3 regions of the Yersinia kristensenii genome follow, and region 3 is predicted to be linked to each of the others. Evidence: predicted binding sites of a transcription regulator. Region 3 holds the regulator's gene; each other region holds the start of a gene.

Region 1 (4,265 bases), 1.5 Mb from region 3:
TTGCCGTAATACCTGACGCCCGTGAGATAACAGGGCGTCAGTCACCTTTCTCATTGTCCGGCTTTCTGGTGCAAATCGATGCCAGTACAGCATCCGACGTTGCAATAACCCCGGCGTCAGATTAATCAACTCACCGGATGCCAACTCTTTTTCGATTTGCAGATGCGGGATCATACAGCAGGTGGTGCCTTGCCTTGCCAACTGTACAAAGGCTTCCGACGAGTTAACGATATGGCACGGCACACTGCCCGGTGACAAATCGAAATTCTGTTGTAAAAACGCCTGATGCATATCATCCAAATGGTCAAAGGCCACGGCGGGTGCTTTCAGCAATGCCGAGCGGGTCACGCCATTGGGGAAGTAGCGGTCGGCAAAGGGCTTTGATGCAACGAACAGATAATCCAGTGCGCCGAGCTGATCGACCAGACAGCTTGGCAGCGGTTGAGGCTGGATACTGACCGCGCCCACTACCTCGCCACGGCGTAACCGCTCTTGAGTGCGGGTTTCATCTTCGACTTGTAAATTCAACCGGATAGGGGAGTCTGCTAACACCGGTTTCAGCGCCGGTAGCAGCCAGGTTGCCAGACTGTCGGCATTAACCGCTAATGACAGTAACAGCGGTGTATCGCCGCCGTTATCATTGCCGAGCCACTCTTCTTCCAGCAGTTCAACCTGATGCAGTAAGGCGAGCAGTTTCTGCCCTTGCTCAGTCGGGCGGGGGGGCACAGTGCGCACCAACAGCGGTTGACCGAACAGGTTTTCCAACTGCTTAATGCGTTGAGATACCGCCGATTGGGTGATACAGAGTTTTTGTGCCGCGCGTTCAAAACCGCGTTCACGGATCACCGCGTCCAGCGCTTGTAGCGTACGGTAGTCTGGGCGTTTCATCGGAGTCATCTCTCCAAATATTTAAGTTAATACCGCACTATGCCACATTTTGATCATTTTTCTATGTTGGAATGCGGGCGCGCTCGCCACAAATAAACCGGCGTAACTGTGATCCAGCTAGAATTACCACAGACATGAGCCAGCTTTATTGCGATGTTTTATCATATATATGCTCTATAATGACGTCAGGTTTTCTTTCACATCAAGGCGTGAACTTACCATGACTCAGGATGAACTTAAAAAAGCAGTGGGCTGGGCAGCATTAGATTATGTCAAACCCGGCACTATCGTTGGGGTCGGCACCGGCTCTACTGCAGCACATTTTATTGATGCTCTTGCCTCCATCAAAGGCCAGATTGAAGGGGCCGTTTCCAGCTCTGATGCCTCTACCGCCAAGCTGAAAAGCTATGGTATTCAGGTGTTTGATTGCAACGAAGTCGATGTGCTGGATATTTATGTTGATGGCGCGGATGAAATTAACAGCCAAATGCAGATGATTAAAGGCGGTGGTGCAGCCCTGACCCGCGAGAAAATCATTGCGGCCATTTCCCGCAAGTTTATCTGTATTGCTGATGCTTCCAAGCAAGTTGATGTTCTGGGTAAGTTTCCACTGCCAGTTGAAGTTATCCCGATGGCGCGTTCTTATGTTGCCCGCGAGCTGGTGAAATTAGGTGGGTTACCTGAATATCGCCAAAATGTCCTGACGGATAATGGCAATGTTATTCTGGATGTGCACAACCTGACTATTTTAGATGCCATCGCGCTCGAAAATAAAATTAATGGCATCGCCGGTGTTGTCACCGTAGGGTTATTTGCCAACCGAGGTGCTGATGTGGCGCTGATTGGTACTGCCGAGGGTGTTAAGACAATCGTGCTCAAGTAGTTGAATGAATATTATTTAGGGTGAGGTTATTGGCTTCACCCTGATAAATTGTGCCTTTAAAACTCTTTTCTTAAAACCATTAAATTTGGTGATATATATCACATTTAATCATTTCATTTTCTTAACCTGCCATTAACTCTCTCTCCGCCAGTTTTTTATTCCATAAATTAACATTTTCACTGTTTGTTATGCTGACGGGAGGCAATCGTTTGTATTGCCGCCCGCGAAATATTTGTTATGTTGACGGGGTGCTGACCAGATTCATTCGATATCGTCAGCCACATCTGAAGTCTGAAAATAGGGTCGGGGACATGGCAAAAGTATCACTGGAGAAAGACAGAATTAAGTTTCTGTTAGTGGAAGGGGTGCACCAGAGCACGGTTGATAATCTGCGTGCAGCCGGTTATAGCAATATTGAATATCATAAAGGTGCCTTAGACACCGAATCACTGAAAGAATCTATTCGTGATGCTCACTTCGTTGGGATTCGATCGCGCACGCATCTGTCCGAAGAAGTCTTTGCTGCAGCAGAAAAGTTGGTTGCAGTGGGTTGTTTCTGTATCGGTACCAATCAGGTTGATTTAAAAGCGGCAACTAAACGTGGTGTGCCGGTATTCAATGCACCTTTCTCCAATACCCGTTCGGTAGCCGAAATGGTACTGGGCGAGTTACTGCTAATGTTCCGCGGTATTCCATCGGCTAACGCTAAAGCACACCGTGGCGAGTGGAATAAGCTGGCTGTCGGTTCCTATGAAGCCCGTGGCAAAAAACTGGGGATTATCGGCTATGGTCATATCGGGACTCAGCTCGGTATTCTGGCTGAAAGTATCGGGATGAAAGTGTTTTTCTACGATATTGAAAATAAACTGTCGTTGGGAAATGCGCAGCAGGTTCGCCATCTGTCTGATTTGCTGAATATGAGTGATGTGATTAGTTTGCATGTGCCAGAAAATCACTCCACCAAAAATATGATTGGCCCTGAGCAGTTGGCTCTGATGAAACCGGGCGCGATGCTGATTAATGCTTCTCGTGGGACGGTAGTTGATATCCCGGCACTCTGTGATGCGCTGGCGAGCAATCATCTGGCGGGTGCGGCAATCGATGTTTTCCCTGAAGAGCCAGCAACCAATAAAGACCCGTTCAATTCACCATTGTGCGAGTTTGATAATGTGTTATTGACCCCGCATATCGGTGGTTCAACTCAGGAAGCACAGGAGAATATTGGTGATGAAGTGGCCGGTAAACTGGCGAAGTACTCCGATAACGGCTCAACGCTGTCTGCGGTTAACTTCCCGGAAGTTTCTCTGCCAGCTCATGGTGATAACACCCGTCGCTTGCTGCATATCCATGAGAACCGCCCAGGTATTCTGACCAGCATTAACAAAATTTTTGCTGAGCAGAATGTCAACATCGCGGCGCAGTATTTGCAAACCAGTGCTGATATCGGGTATGTCGTTATTGATGTTGAAACTGATGATGCAGAGAATGCAGAAAAAGCGTTGCAGGCCATGAAGGCGATTCCAGGGACTATCCGTGCGCGCTTGCTCTACTGATGCTTTGTCCTTGACGTTGCAGCGTTGTTAGCGGCCCTCACTAACCCGCATCACTTACTTATGTAAGCTCATCGGGATTAGTTCGCTTGCTGCCTGGCTGCATTGCCAGTGACTTTGGGGATAAACATCGAATTGCGTGACTAAACACCCGCTATGTATAAGATATCGGGTGTTTTTTTATTTTGAAAGGTTATCTCTCACCACTGCCACAGTTTTGTCGGTGTCACAATCTCTGGCAACGGCACATCCCAATGCTCACTCGGTAAATGCTCGACTTGCTGGCAATCATGGGCCAGACCAATAGGATAGGGACCGCCTTGCTGCCAGTTTTGCAGTGTACGGTCATAGAAACCGCCCCCCATACCTAAACGTTGCCCGTGGCTATCAAATGCCACCAGCGGGGTTATCACCACGTCCAATTGGTTTAACGGCAGCACGTCACGCACATCTAATTGGGGCTCCAGGATTTTCAAGCGATTGCGAATGAGTTGGCTATCAGGGCGATAGTGGAGAAACAGTAAATTACCTGGGCTGAAAGGATGAAGCACCGGGAGATAAACCTGTTTTTTCTGCCGCCACAATAATTCGATAACCGGGGAGGTATCTAACTCGCCATCAAAAGACAGAAATACGGCGATGGTATTGGCTTGCTGGATTTTGGGGTGGGAAGCGATATGTTTAGCCGCGAAATCGGCAGAGTGTTGCTGTTGTTCGGGAGTCAAAAGACGCCGGCGCTCACGAATTTCACTGCGGATTTTTTTCCGCTCAAGGGCATGTTGTTGACTTAAAAACATATTTTTAACTTAAAAAAACATGCGGTTGAGATAAGTGAATAGAAAACTGCTGGTATCGAAACGAATGTGATAACCGCAAAGTGTTACACGATAAGAAAGGGATCTCCGAGATGCCGCCGCAGGCTGTAACCCTTGAACCCATGGTTC
Region 2 (4,265 bases), 760 kb from region 3:
TATGGACAATGCCTGATAACGTTTTGATTGAACAGGGTAAAATAACCATGCCGCTGGTCTTAAATGAACCCGATGAGATACACGCGGCGATATCACGAGAATCGTGTACCACATCCGCAAGCGCCTGCACTTCCTTAACACTCAGCTCCGTTTCAAGCGCTAGTGTCTGCCGCGCCGCATTGCTGAGAATCAAGTGAGTTTCCACGCCCTCGACCTGTTGCAACACCTGTAGCAGGCGAACACCATAAATGGCGCCGCTGGCACCACTTATGCCAATAATAAGTCGTTTCATGGAAAACTACCTCAAACTAAAGCCGCCTAATAATTATGCGCAGCATAACGGAATAAGGCCAAACTTTGCCGCATCAGGTACGGATTAGCAAGTCATGCCGCTAAGCTATCTTACATAAAAAAAGGTGCACCGCGCTTGAACGCTGGTTGCACCTTTTTGATTCATTTTTGATTTACTTGCCTACGCCATCTGCCGTAAACGGGCATAACATGAAAGATTACCCTTCGTTATGCATTTCCAGATTCTCTGCTTCGTTATGATTACGCAATGCTTGCGCATCATCGTTGCGTAACGACTCCAGATACTCCAAATAGCTTTGATCCACATCTTTAGTGACGTAAACGCCGTTAAAGACTGAGCACTCAAATTGAGCGATATCTGGGTTATCTTCGCGCACTGCCTCAATAAGGTCAGTAAGATCTTGGAAAATCAGCGCATCAGCACCAATCAACTGGCGAATCTCGTCGACTTCACGCCCATGTGCAATTAACTCATTAGCACTTGGCATATCGATGCCATACACATTCGGGAAACGAATCTCCGGAGCGGCAGAGGCGAAATACACTTTCTTCGCCCCAGCTTCACGCGCCATTTCGACGATTTGTTCCGATGTGGTACCGCGCACAATCGAGTCATCCACCAATAATACATTCTTATCGCGAAATTCTGCGCGGTTGGCATTCAGTTTACGGCGCACTGATTTACGGCGTTCCTGCTGGCCCGGCATGATAAAGGTACGGCCAACATAGCGGTTTTTCACAAACCCTTGGCGGTACGGTTTATCCAGAATTCGGGCGATTTCCAGCGCGATATCACAGGAGGTTTCCGGAATAGGAATGACAACATCGATATCCAAATCTTCCCACTGTTTGGCAATTTTTGCGCCTAATTTCTGGCCCATGCGCACACGCGCACTGTAAACAGAAATTTTATCCATAAAGGAATCTGGACGGGCAAAATAAACATACTCAAACAAGCACGGATTATATTTCGGATTCTCCGCACACTGGCGGGTGAACAGCTGGCCTTTTTCGGTGATATACACGGCTTCGCCCGGCGCCACATCACGCAGGAATTCGAAACCAAGGGTATCCAGCGCCACACTTTCAGACGCGACCATGTATTCATTACGGCCATCAGCAAGAGTGCGCTTACCAATCACCAGCGGACGAATACCGTTAGGATCACGGAAAGCAACCATACCGTGGCCGATAATCATCGCGACACAAGCATAGGCACCACGAATCAATTGATGCGTAGCGGCAACAGCGGCAAAAATGTTGTCAGACTCCAACGGATAGTGCTGGAAACGGTCTATTTCACTGGCAAAAATATTCAGCAGAATTTCCGAGTCAGAAGTGGTATTCACATGACGGCGAGAAACTTCGAATAATTTCTTTCTCAGCTGGTGAGCGTTAGTCAGATTACCGTTATGAGCCAAAGTGATGCCAAACGGTGAGTTAACGTAGAAAGGCTGAGCCTCGGAAGCACTGGAACTGCCTGCCGTTGGGTAACGAACATGGCCAATCCCCATATTCCCCTGTAAGCGCAGCATATGCCGGGTTTCAAATACATCCTTCACCAAGCCGTTTGCTTTGCGCAACCGGAACCCATTATGGGCATCAATGGTAACGATGCCCGCAGCATCCTGGCCTCGGTGCTGAAGCACCGTCAGCGCATCATAAATCGACTGGTTTACCGGTGCAAAACCGGCGATACCGACAATACCGCACATGTTGTCTTTTCCTCATAAGCCGCTCCGAATCGGTAATTGATTCGGTAAGAAACTCGACGTGCTCTGCAGGTAGTCAAAAAACCACCTGATGATATAACTGAACTGCGGGATTAATTGCGACTGCTTCCAGTCAACACTCTGTGAGAAACCGGTAAACGTGTCCAGAAAGAACAACATGGCAGAGACAATCAGAACGCCTCGCAGCGCCCCAAAACAGATCCCTAGCACTCTGTCAGTTCCTGATAATCCCGTACGTTCAACCAGCGAACTAATCACATAGTTAACAATAGCCCCGACGATCAATGTCGCGATGAACAAAATGCCGATAGCAATTCCGTTGCGAACAACTTCATCCTCAAAGCGGGTGAAGTAAACAGCAAGGTAAGTGTAAAAATGACTGGCAACAAAAAACGCACATCCCCATGTTACAAGTGACAATGCTTCACGGACAAAACCCCGGATTAAGCTGACTAAAGCAGAAAATCCGATAATTCCTATAATGACGTAATCAATCCAGACCATGACTATTCCAATGACGAAATCGCCGCTGCATCCTGTTCGCGGCGAATTCTAACAGAAAAAGAAAACGTTTGCGTAGAGGAATTATGACCGACGACAAATTAAAGTGCGGCGATTTTAAAAATAACAATCGCCGCACAAACTTAGTGTTAAAACCCCTATAAACTCTGATGTCTTAACCCTTATTCAAACATTAACGCCCGGTGCCATAGGGCTTAACTTGCCCATTCAGACCACTTAATGAGTTAAGCTCCGGCAAGGCCGATTGCAGCTTTTGTTTTGACGCGTCAGGCCCCACGAATACCCGGGTAATCTGGCCCTGAACCGGGGTTGCAGGCACGGTAAATGCCCGATGACCTGATAAGCGCAGCGTCGCAACAATTTCATTCACTTTAGCCGCATTTTTCAGCGCCCCCAGTTGGACAACATAGGCCTGCCCCACTGGCGCTTTTTCTTCCGCAGGCTGTTTGCTTTCCGGCTGAACATCCGGTTTAACCTCAGGTTTTGGCTTAATTTCCTGTGGTTTTTTCTCGGCCGGAACTGGCTTAACCTCAGTTGGCTTGCTTTCTGCTGGTTTAACCTCAGCCGGTTTTTTCTCGACCGGTTTCACTTCAACCGGCTTACTTTGTAGCGGTGGCGGTGCCACGATAGTCGGTTCAGACGGTAAATTACCGGCATCATTAGCGGCCTGAGAGACGGAATCATCTTTAGGGACTTCCACGGCTTGCGCGGCACCTTCCGGCGGCGCAATAGGCAGAGGCTGACTGATCGGCGGAACCGCATCAATCTCTTGGCTATCACCAGGCTTTGGCACTAATGGAATGGCAGCAAACTCATCCTCATAATGCTTCTTTTTACCATCCAGCAACCCCGGCAGCACGATCACGCCCAAAGCCACCAAAATTATGGTCCCGACTAAACGGTTCTGGAACTTACTTGCCACTCACTCGCCCCTCAATGCTTTATCAATTCAAGCTGTTACAAATTCAACGCTGCCATGACATGAGCAACTGTATGGAAAGAGCCACAGACAATGACCACATCCTGTGGTTCTGCATCCTGCATAGCTTGACGCCAGGCAGTTTCGACATGACTAAACTGACGTGATTGCACCAGATGCTCGGCTAATTGCTCCGCACTGGCCCCACGCGGCCCTTCCAGCGGCGCGCAGTACCATTCATCAACCTGCTCAGATAAGCATGCCAGCGTACCACCAATATCTTTATCCGATAACATCCCGACTACCGCGCGCACTTTGCCCTGCTTGGGTAATTTAGCCAGTTTATCGGCCAGATAACGCGCTGCATGTGGATTATGAGCCACGTCCAAAATCAACAGTGGTTTCTCGCTAACCCTCTGAAAACGCCCAGGTAAAGTCGCCGTCTGCAACCCTTGGCGAATCACCTCTTCGCTCAATGACAACCCGGAATAATGCAACACCGCCAGCGCCGTTGCAGCATTGGCTAGCGGCACATTCGGCAGCGGCAAATTGTTCCACTGGCGAGCATCGCATTGCCAGTCCCAGCTTTTTTCTTGCTGGCTGAACTGCCAGGCAATATCCCGCTGATACAAGTGTGCGCCGAGTTTTGCAGCCACATCTGCAATGGACTGTGGCATATCAGGCTCGCCTACCACCGCGGGCTTACCTGCACGGAATACACCTGCTTTTTCCCGGCCAATGCTTTCACGGTCAAATCCCAGCCAGTCAGTATGGTCTAT
Region 3 (4,265 bases):
CTGTGGTACCGATCTACCACCAATGCTTGCCAGCTCACGGCGGCAGAACAGACGCCCACCGCTTGAATAAAGCGCAGAACTAATAACTGTGTCGCCGTTTCAACCCATAAGATGCCCAGACAGCCAATGGCAAATAAACCTAATCCGACTAATAGTACCGGTTTGCGGCCTAATTTATCGGAAACAGGCCCCCAAATAAGCTGGGCGATAGCGAAACCAGCGAGAAAGATACTGAGGCTGGCACTGATGGAGCCAGCGGAGGTCTGTAGTTCTTGTTGCATAGCGCCAAAGGCAGGCAAATACATATCGGTGGCCAGGTACCCCAACATGCTCAAACCGGCCAGATAGAACATGAAACTGGAAGTCGTTTTCATTTTTTGTGTCTCATTATAATTTTGCAGGCAAAACTTTTATCATTGAAATTCCATTGCGGGGGGCATTCTAGCGGCGAGGTATTCTGTTGTGAAACGGTAATATTTGCGCCATGCTATCAAAAAAATTGATGGCAAATATTTAGTCTAGGGGAAGGGCAAAATATGTGGTCAGAATATTCATTGGATGTGGTCGATGCAGTTGCTCGCACCGGGAGTTTCAGCGCCGCAGCTCAAGAATTGCACCGCGTCCCGTCGGCGGTAAGTTATACCGTGCGCCAGTTGGAAGAGTGGCTGGCAGTGCCGTTATTTGTGCGGCGTCATCGGGACGTAGAATTGACGGAGGCGGGCAGGGTTTTTATCAAAGAAGCTAGAGATGTTATCAAAAAAATGAATGGCACACGGCGACAGTGCCAACAAGTGGCAAATGGTTGGCGTGGGCAACTCAATATCGTGGTCGATAAAATCGTCAAACCTCAGCGGAGCCGCCGGTTAGTATTGGATTTTTATCGCCATTTCCCCGATATCGAACTGCGGGTGCGTTATGAGGTATTTAACGGTGTCTGGGATGCACTGGCGGATGGACAAGCTGAAATGGCCATTGGAGCGACTCGCGCCATCCCGGTTGGCGGGCGATTTGTCTTCCGCGACATGGGCTTTTTAAGCTGGCATTGTGTCGTGAGCGTCAATCACCCCTTAGCTTACTTAACCGGGCCCCTTACTGATGACCAATTGCGGCCTTATCCCTCACTTTGTTTGGAGGATACTGCGCGAAATTTGCCGAAACGAGATACCTGGACCTTGGATAACCAACAGCGCTTAGTGGCACCGGATTGGGCCACGGGAATAGATTGTCTGTGTGCAGGATTATGTGTCGGAATGGTGCCCGCGCATATGGTATCGCCCTTGATTGAACAAGGGAAACTGGTGGCATTAACATTGGCCGAGCCACTTCCTGATAGCCCGTGTTGCTTGACGTGGGAGCAGAATAATCATTCGCCAGCCTTAGCATGGATGCTGGCGTATTTAGGTGACAGTGTCACACTTAATAATGAGTGGCTAAGAGATGATAATGACATGGGTAATGATTAAGCACGGCAGAATTAGTTGCCGGTAACAGGGCGCTACCGGCGGGCGAAGATTAGCGGCGATAATCGCGGAATGGGCCATCTGCCACCGATCGGCGTTCAACCAGTTTAGGATGTACTTCAATAGTTTGTGGGTCTTCGCGTTTACTGACAATGCGGTCGAGCAACATGGCAAAGGCGGTTTCCCCTAATCTCTCTTTGGGCTGATGAATCGTGGTCAGCGCCGGTGAGAAATAGCGTGCATTGCGCACATTATCATAACCGATCACTGAAATATCTTGTGGCACCCGCAGGCCCAATTCATCCGCCGCGCATATTGCACCCATTGCCATAATATCACCGCCACAGAATACGGCGGTCGGGCGGTGTTTTTGTGTCAGAATTTGGTGCATAGCTTTATAACCGGATTCTGGCTCAAAATCCCCCTGAACCACCCATTCGTCACGCAGCGGGATATTGGCTTCCTCCAGTGCCTTCAGAAAGCCCTGGTGGCGACCACCACCGGTATTTCGCGATAACTGACCGGGAATCGCCCCGATATCACGGTGACCGCGCTCAATAAGATAACGGCCAGCCAAATAACCTCCTTCGAATGCATTATCAATAATCGAGTCAGTAAAATCGCCACGGGCAGTACCCCAGTCCATCACAACCATTGGAATATTGCGATAATCTTCTAACATCCCCAGTAATTGTTCAGGATATTCAGAACACATCACCAATAATCCATCGACACGCTTTTGCGCCAGCATGGACAGATAGGCTTTTTGTTTATCCAGATTATTATGAGAATTACACAAAATCAGGGTGTAGCCTTTGCTATAACAGCTATTTTCAACTGCTTCGATTACCTCAGCAAAATAGGGTGCTTCACTGGATGTTGCCAACAAGCCAATTGATTTAGTGTGATTAACTTTCAAGCTGCGGGCCACAGCACTGGGCGAATAATGCAGCTCTTTAATGGCCGCCCACACAGCGGCCTTGGTATTTTCGGCGACGAAACGAGTTTTATTGATAACGTGCGAAACGGTGGTGGTAGACACACCCGCGTGTTTGGCCACATCTTTAATCGTTGCCATAAAAAGAATGACTCCTAAGCTCACCTGTTGCAGTAGGTAAGTATTATGTTAATCGTTTGCCTGTATGACTCGAACACCGCTCAGACAGAGACACAAGAGTAGGCTGGTAAGTTGAATCAGCAGGCTGTCTGAGAGGTTTTATTGGACATTATTAGTCGGCATACAGTTATGAACTGCGAATTTTGGCTGATCTGGAGGAAAAGTGAAAGAGGTAATCAAAGTTATAAAGTGCGTAATGAGCACAAGATTTTTTTTCTTAACTGTGGGAAAATGATTTAACGCACTAATTGTGTGCCTTTACCTTACTATACTTTAAATAATTCGAGTTGCAGGAAAGCGGCAAGTGAAAGGCAAATTGGTTGTAAACCATTTTGAACAGAGCTTGTGCTGACACGTAGGATGAGCCTCCGATACACTTACAGTGTAAGTGATTCGGGCGATTTAACGTAGTTAACGCAGATGCTACTTGAAATATGACCAAGTATAAAAATTAACCGGCTGAGGAGTTTTTATGGATACCAATCTGAAAATGTCGCTGATTACGACTGTTGGTGCGCTGGCGATGATTATTGCTTTTAGCTTCGTGGCGGTAATGAATTAATTAAACCACTTGCCGGTGTGAAGCCATTAGTAGGGCGGTTAAACCGCCCTTAATTATTTCTACTGATAATATCCACGCGTGTTGTCTTTCTGTTTGCGCTGTATCAGGCTAAATTTTTCTCAACGAAAGACCAATTTACTAAGGCCCAGAAGTTTTCCAGATATTTTGGTCGCGCATTACGATAATCAATATAGTAAGCGTGTTCCCACACATCCACAGTCAGCAGCGGCTTATCAGCCGTCGTCAGCGGTGTTGCCGCATTTGATGTACTGACAATCGCCAGTGCGCCATCCGCTTTTTTGACCAGCCACGTCCAGCCTGCGCCAAAGTTTTTCACCGCCGCATCAGTAAACTGTGCTTTAAATTCAGCGAAAGAACCAAAGGATTGATTAATGGCATCGGCAACTTTGCCGGTAGGTTCGCCGCCACCATTCGGTGATAAACAGTGCCAGTAAAAGGTGTGGTTCCAGACTTGGGCTGCATTATTAAAGACACCGCCACTGGAAGTTTTAATAATCTCTTCCAAGGATTTACCTGCAAACTCAGTATCCTTAATCAGATTATTGAGGTTGACCACATAAGTGTTGTGGTGCTTGCCGTAATGGTATTCCAGCGTTTCAGCAGAAATGTGCGGTTCCAGTGCATTTTGTGCATAAGGTAATGCCGGTAATTCAAAAGACATCGCTCTCTCCTTTCGGGGTTGCTCAGGGTGTTTGCTCCTCAAATCCAACCATTTGCAGTCGCTAAGATGGGGTGAGGGGCGGTTAAAATCGTAATTATTGTATTTTTGTTGTGGGTATTAATCTTAACAACTTTCAACAGAAATGACAGATATAACCACATCGTTTGATGGGGTATTGTGTGAAAAGCATGTGCTGAAGTTATGTGATTGAGGGGCGATGATTGAGTTATTGGCACCCGATAGGTCTACCAGGTGCGGGGATCGAGATTAGCGGCCCGTTTTTTGATTAACGAATAGTTTTGGGTGTCACGACGCGGCGAGCGCCAACATAATGATCTTGCCAGTAGTCATTATCTAGCATGCTAATGCGAATTTCTTCACCAGTACGCGGTGACTGAATAAATTTGCCATTGCCTAAATAAACGCCGACATGATCAGCAACAC

The links. Region 3 encodes PurR, which represses purine synthesis genes. Its sites were predicted from a motif close to CANGCAAACGTTTGCNTG; they were not measured.
Region 1: the regulator PurR is predicted to act here: its motif matches at 1,970-1,987, upstream of serA (phosphoglycerate dehydrogenase).
Region 2: the regulator PurR is predicted to act here: its motif matches at 2,607-2,624, upstream of cvpA (colicin V production protein).

The regions. Positions count from the first base shown of each region.
Region 1 covers NZ_UHIY01000001.1:2,183,493-2,187,757, forward strand. Annotated here, with positions in the region: gene DX162_RS09990 (LysR family transcriptional regulator ArgP) at 1-888, opposite strand, end outside; gene rpiA (ribose-5-phosphate isomerase RpiA) at 1,109-1,771, shown strand; gene serA (phosphoglycerate dehydrogenase) at 2,083-3,324, shown strand; gene DX162_RS10005 (5-formyltetrahydrofolate cyclo-ligase) at 3,522-4,118, opposite strand; RNA gene ssrS (6S RNA) at 4,217-4,265, opposite strand, start outside.
Region 2 covers NZ_UHIY01000001.1:4,485,726-4,489,990, forward strand. Annotated here, with positions in the region: gene DX162_RS20840 (UbiX family flavin prenyltransferase) at 1-292, opposite strand, end outside; gene purF (amidophosphoribosyltransferase) at 510-2,027, opposite strand; gene cvpA (colicin V production protein) at 2,040-2,549, opposite strand; gene dedD (cell division protein DedD) at 2,740-3,489, opposite strand; gene folC (bifunctional tetrahydrofolate synthase/dihydrofolate synthase) at 3,525-4,265, opposite strand, start outside.
Region 3 covers NZ_UHIY01000001.1:3,722,352-3,726,616, reverse strand. Annotated here, with positions in the region: gene punC (purine nucleoside transporter PunC) at 1-374, opposite strand, end outside; gene punR (DNA-binding transcriptional activator PunR) at 537-1,463, shown strand; gene purR (HTH-type transcriptional repressor PurR) at 1,513-2,538, opposite strand; gene cydH (cytochrome bd-I oxidase subunit CydH) at 3,050-3,139, shown strand; gene sodB (superoxide dismutase [Fe]) at 3,243-3,821, opposite strand; gene DX162_RS17040 (C40 family peptidase) at 4,108-4,265, opposite strand, start outside.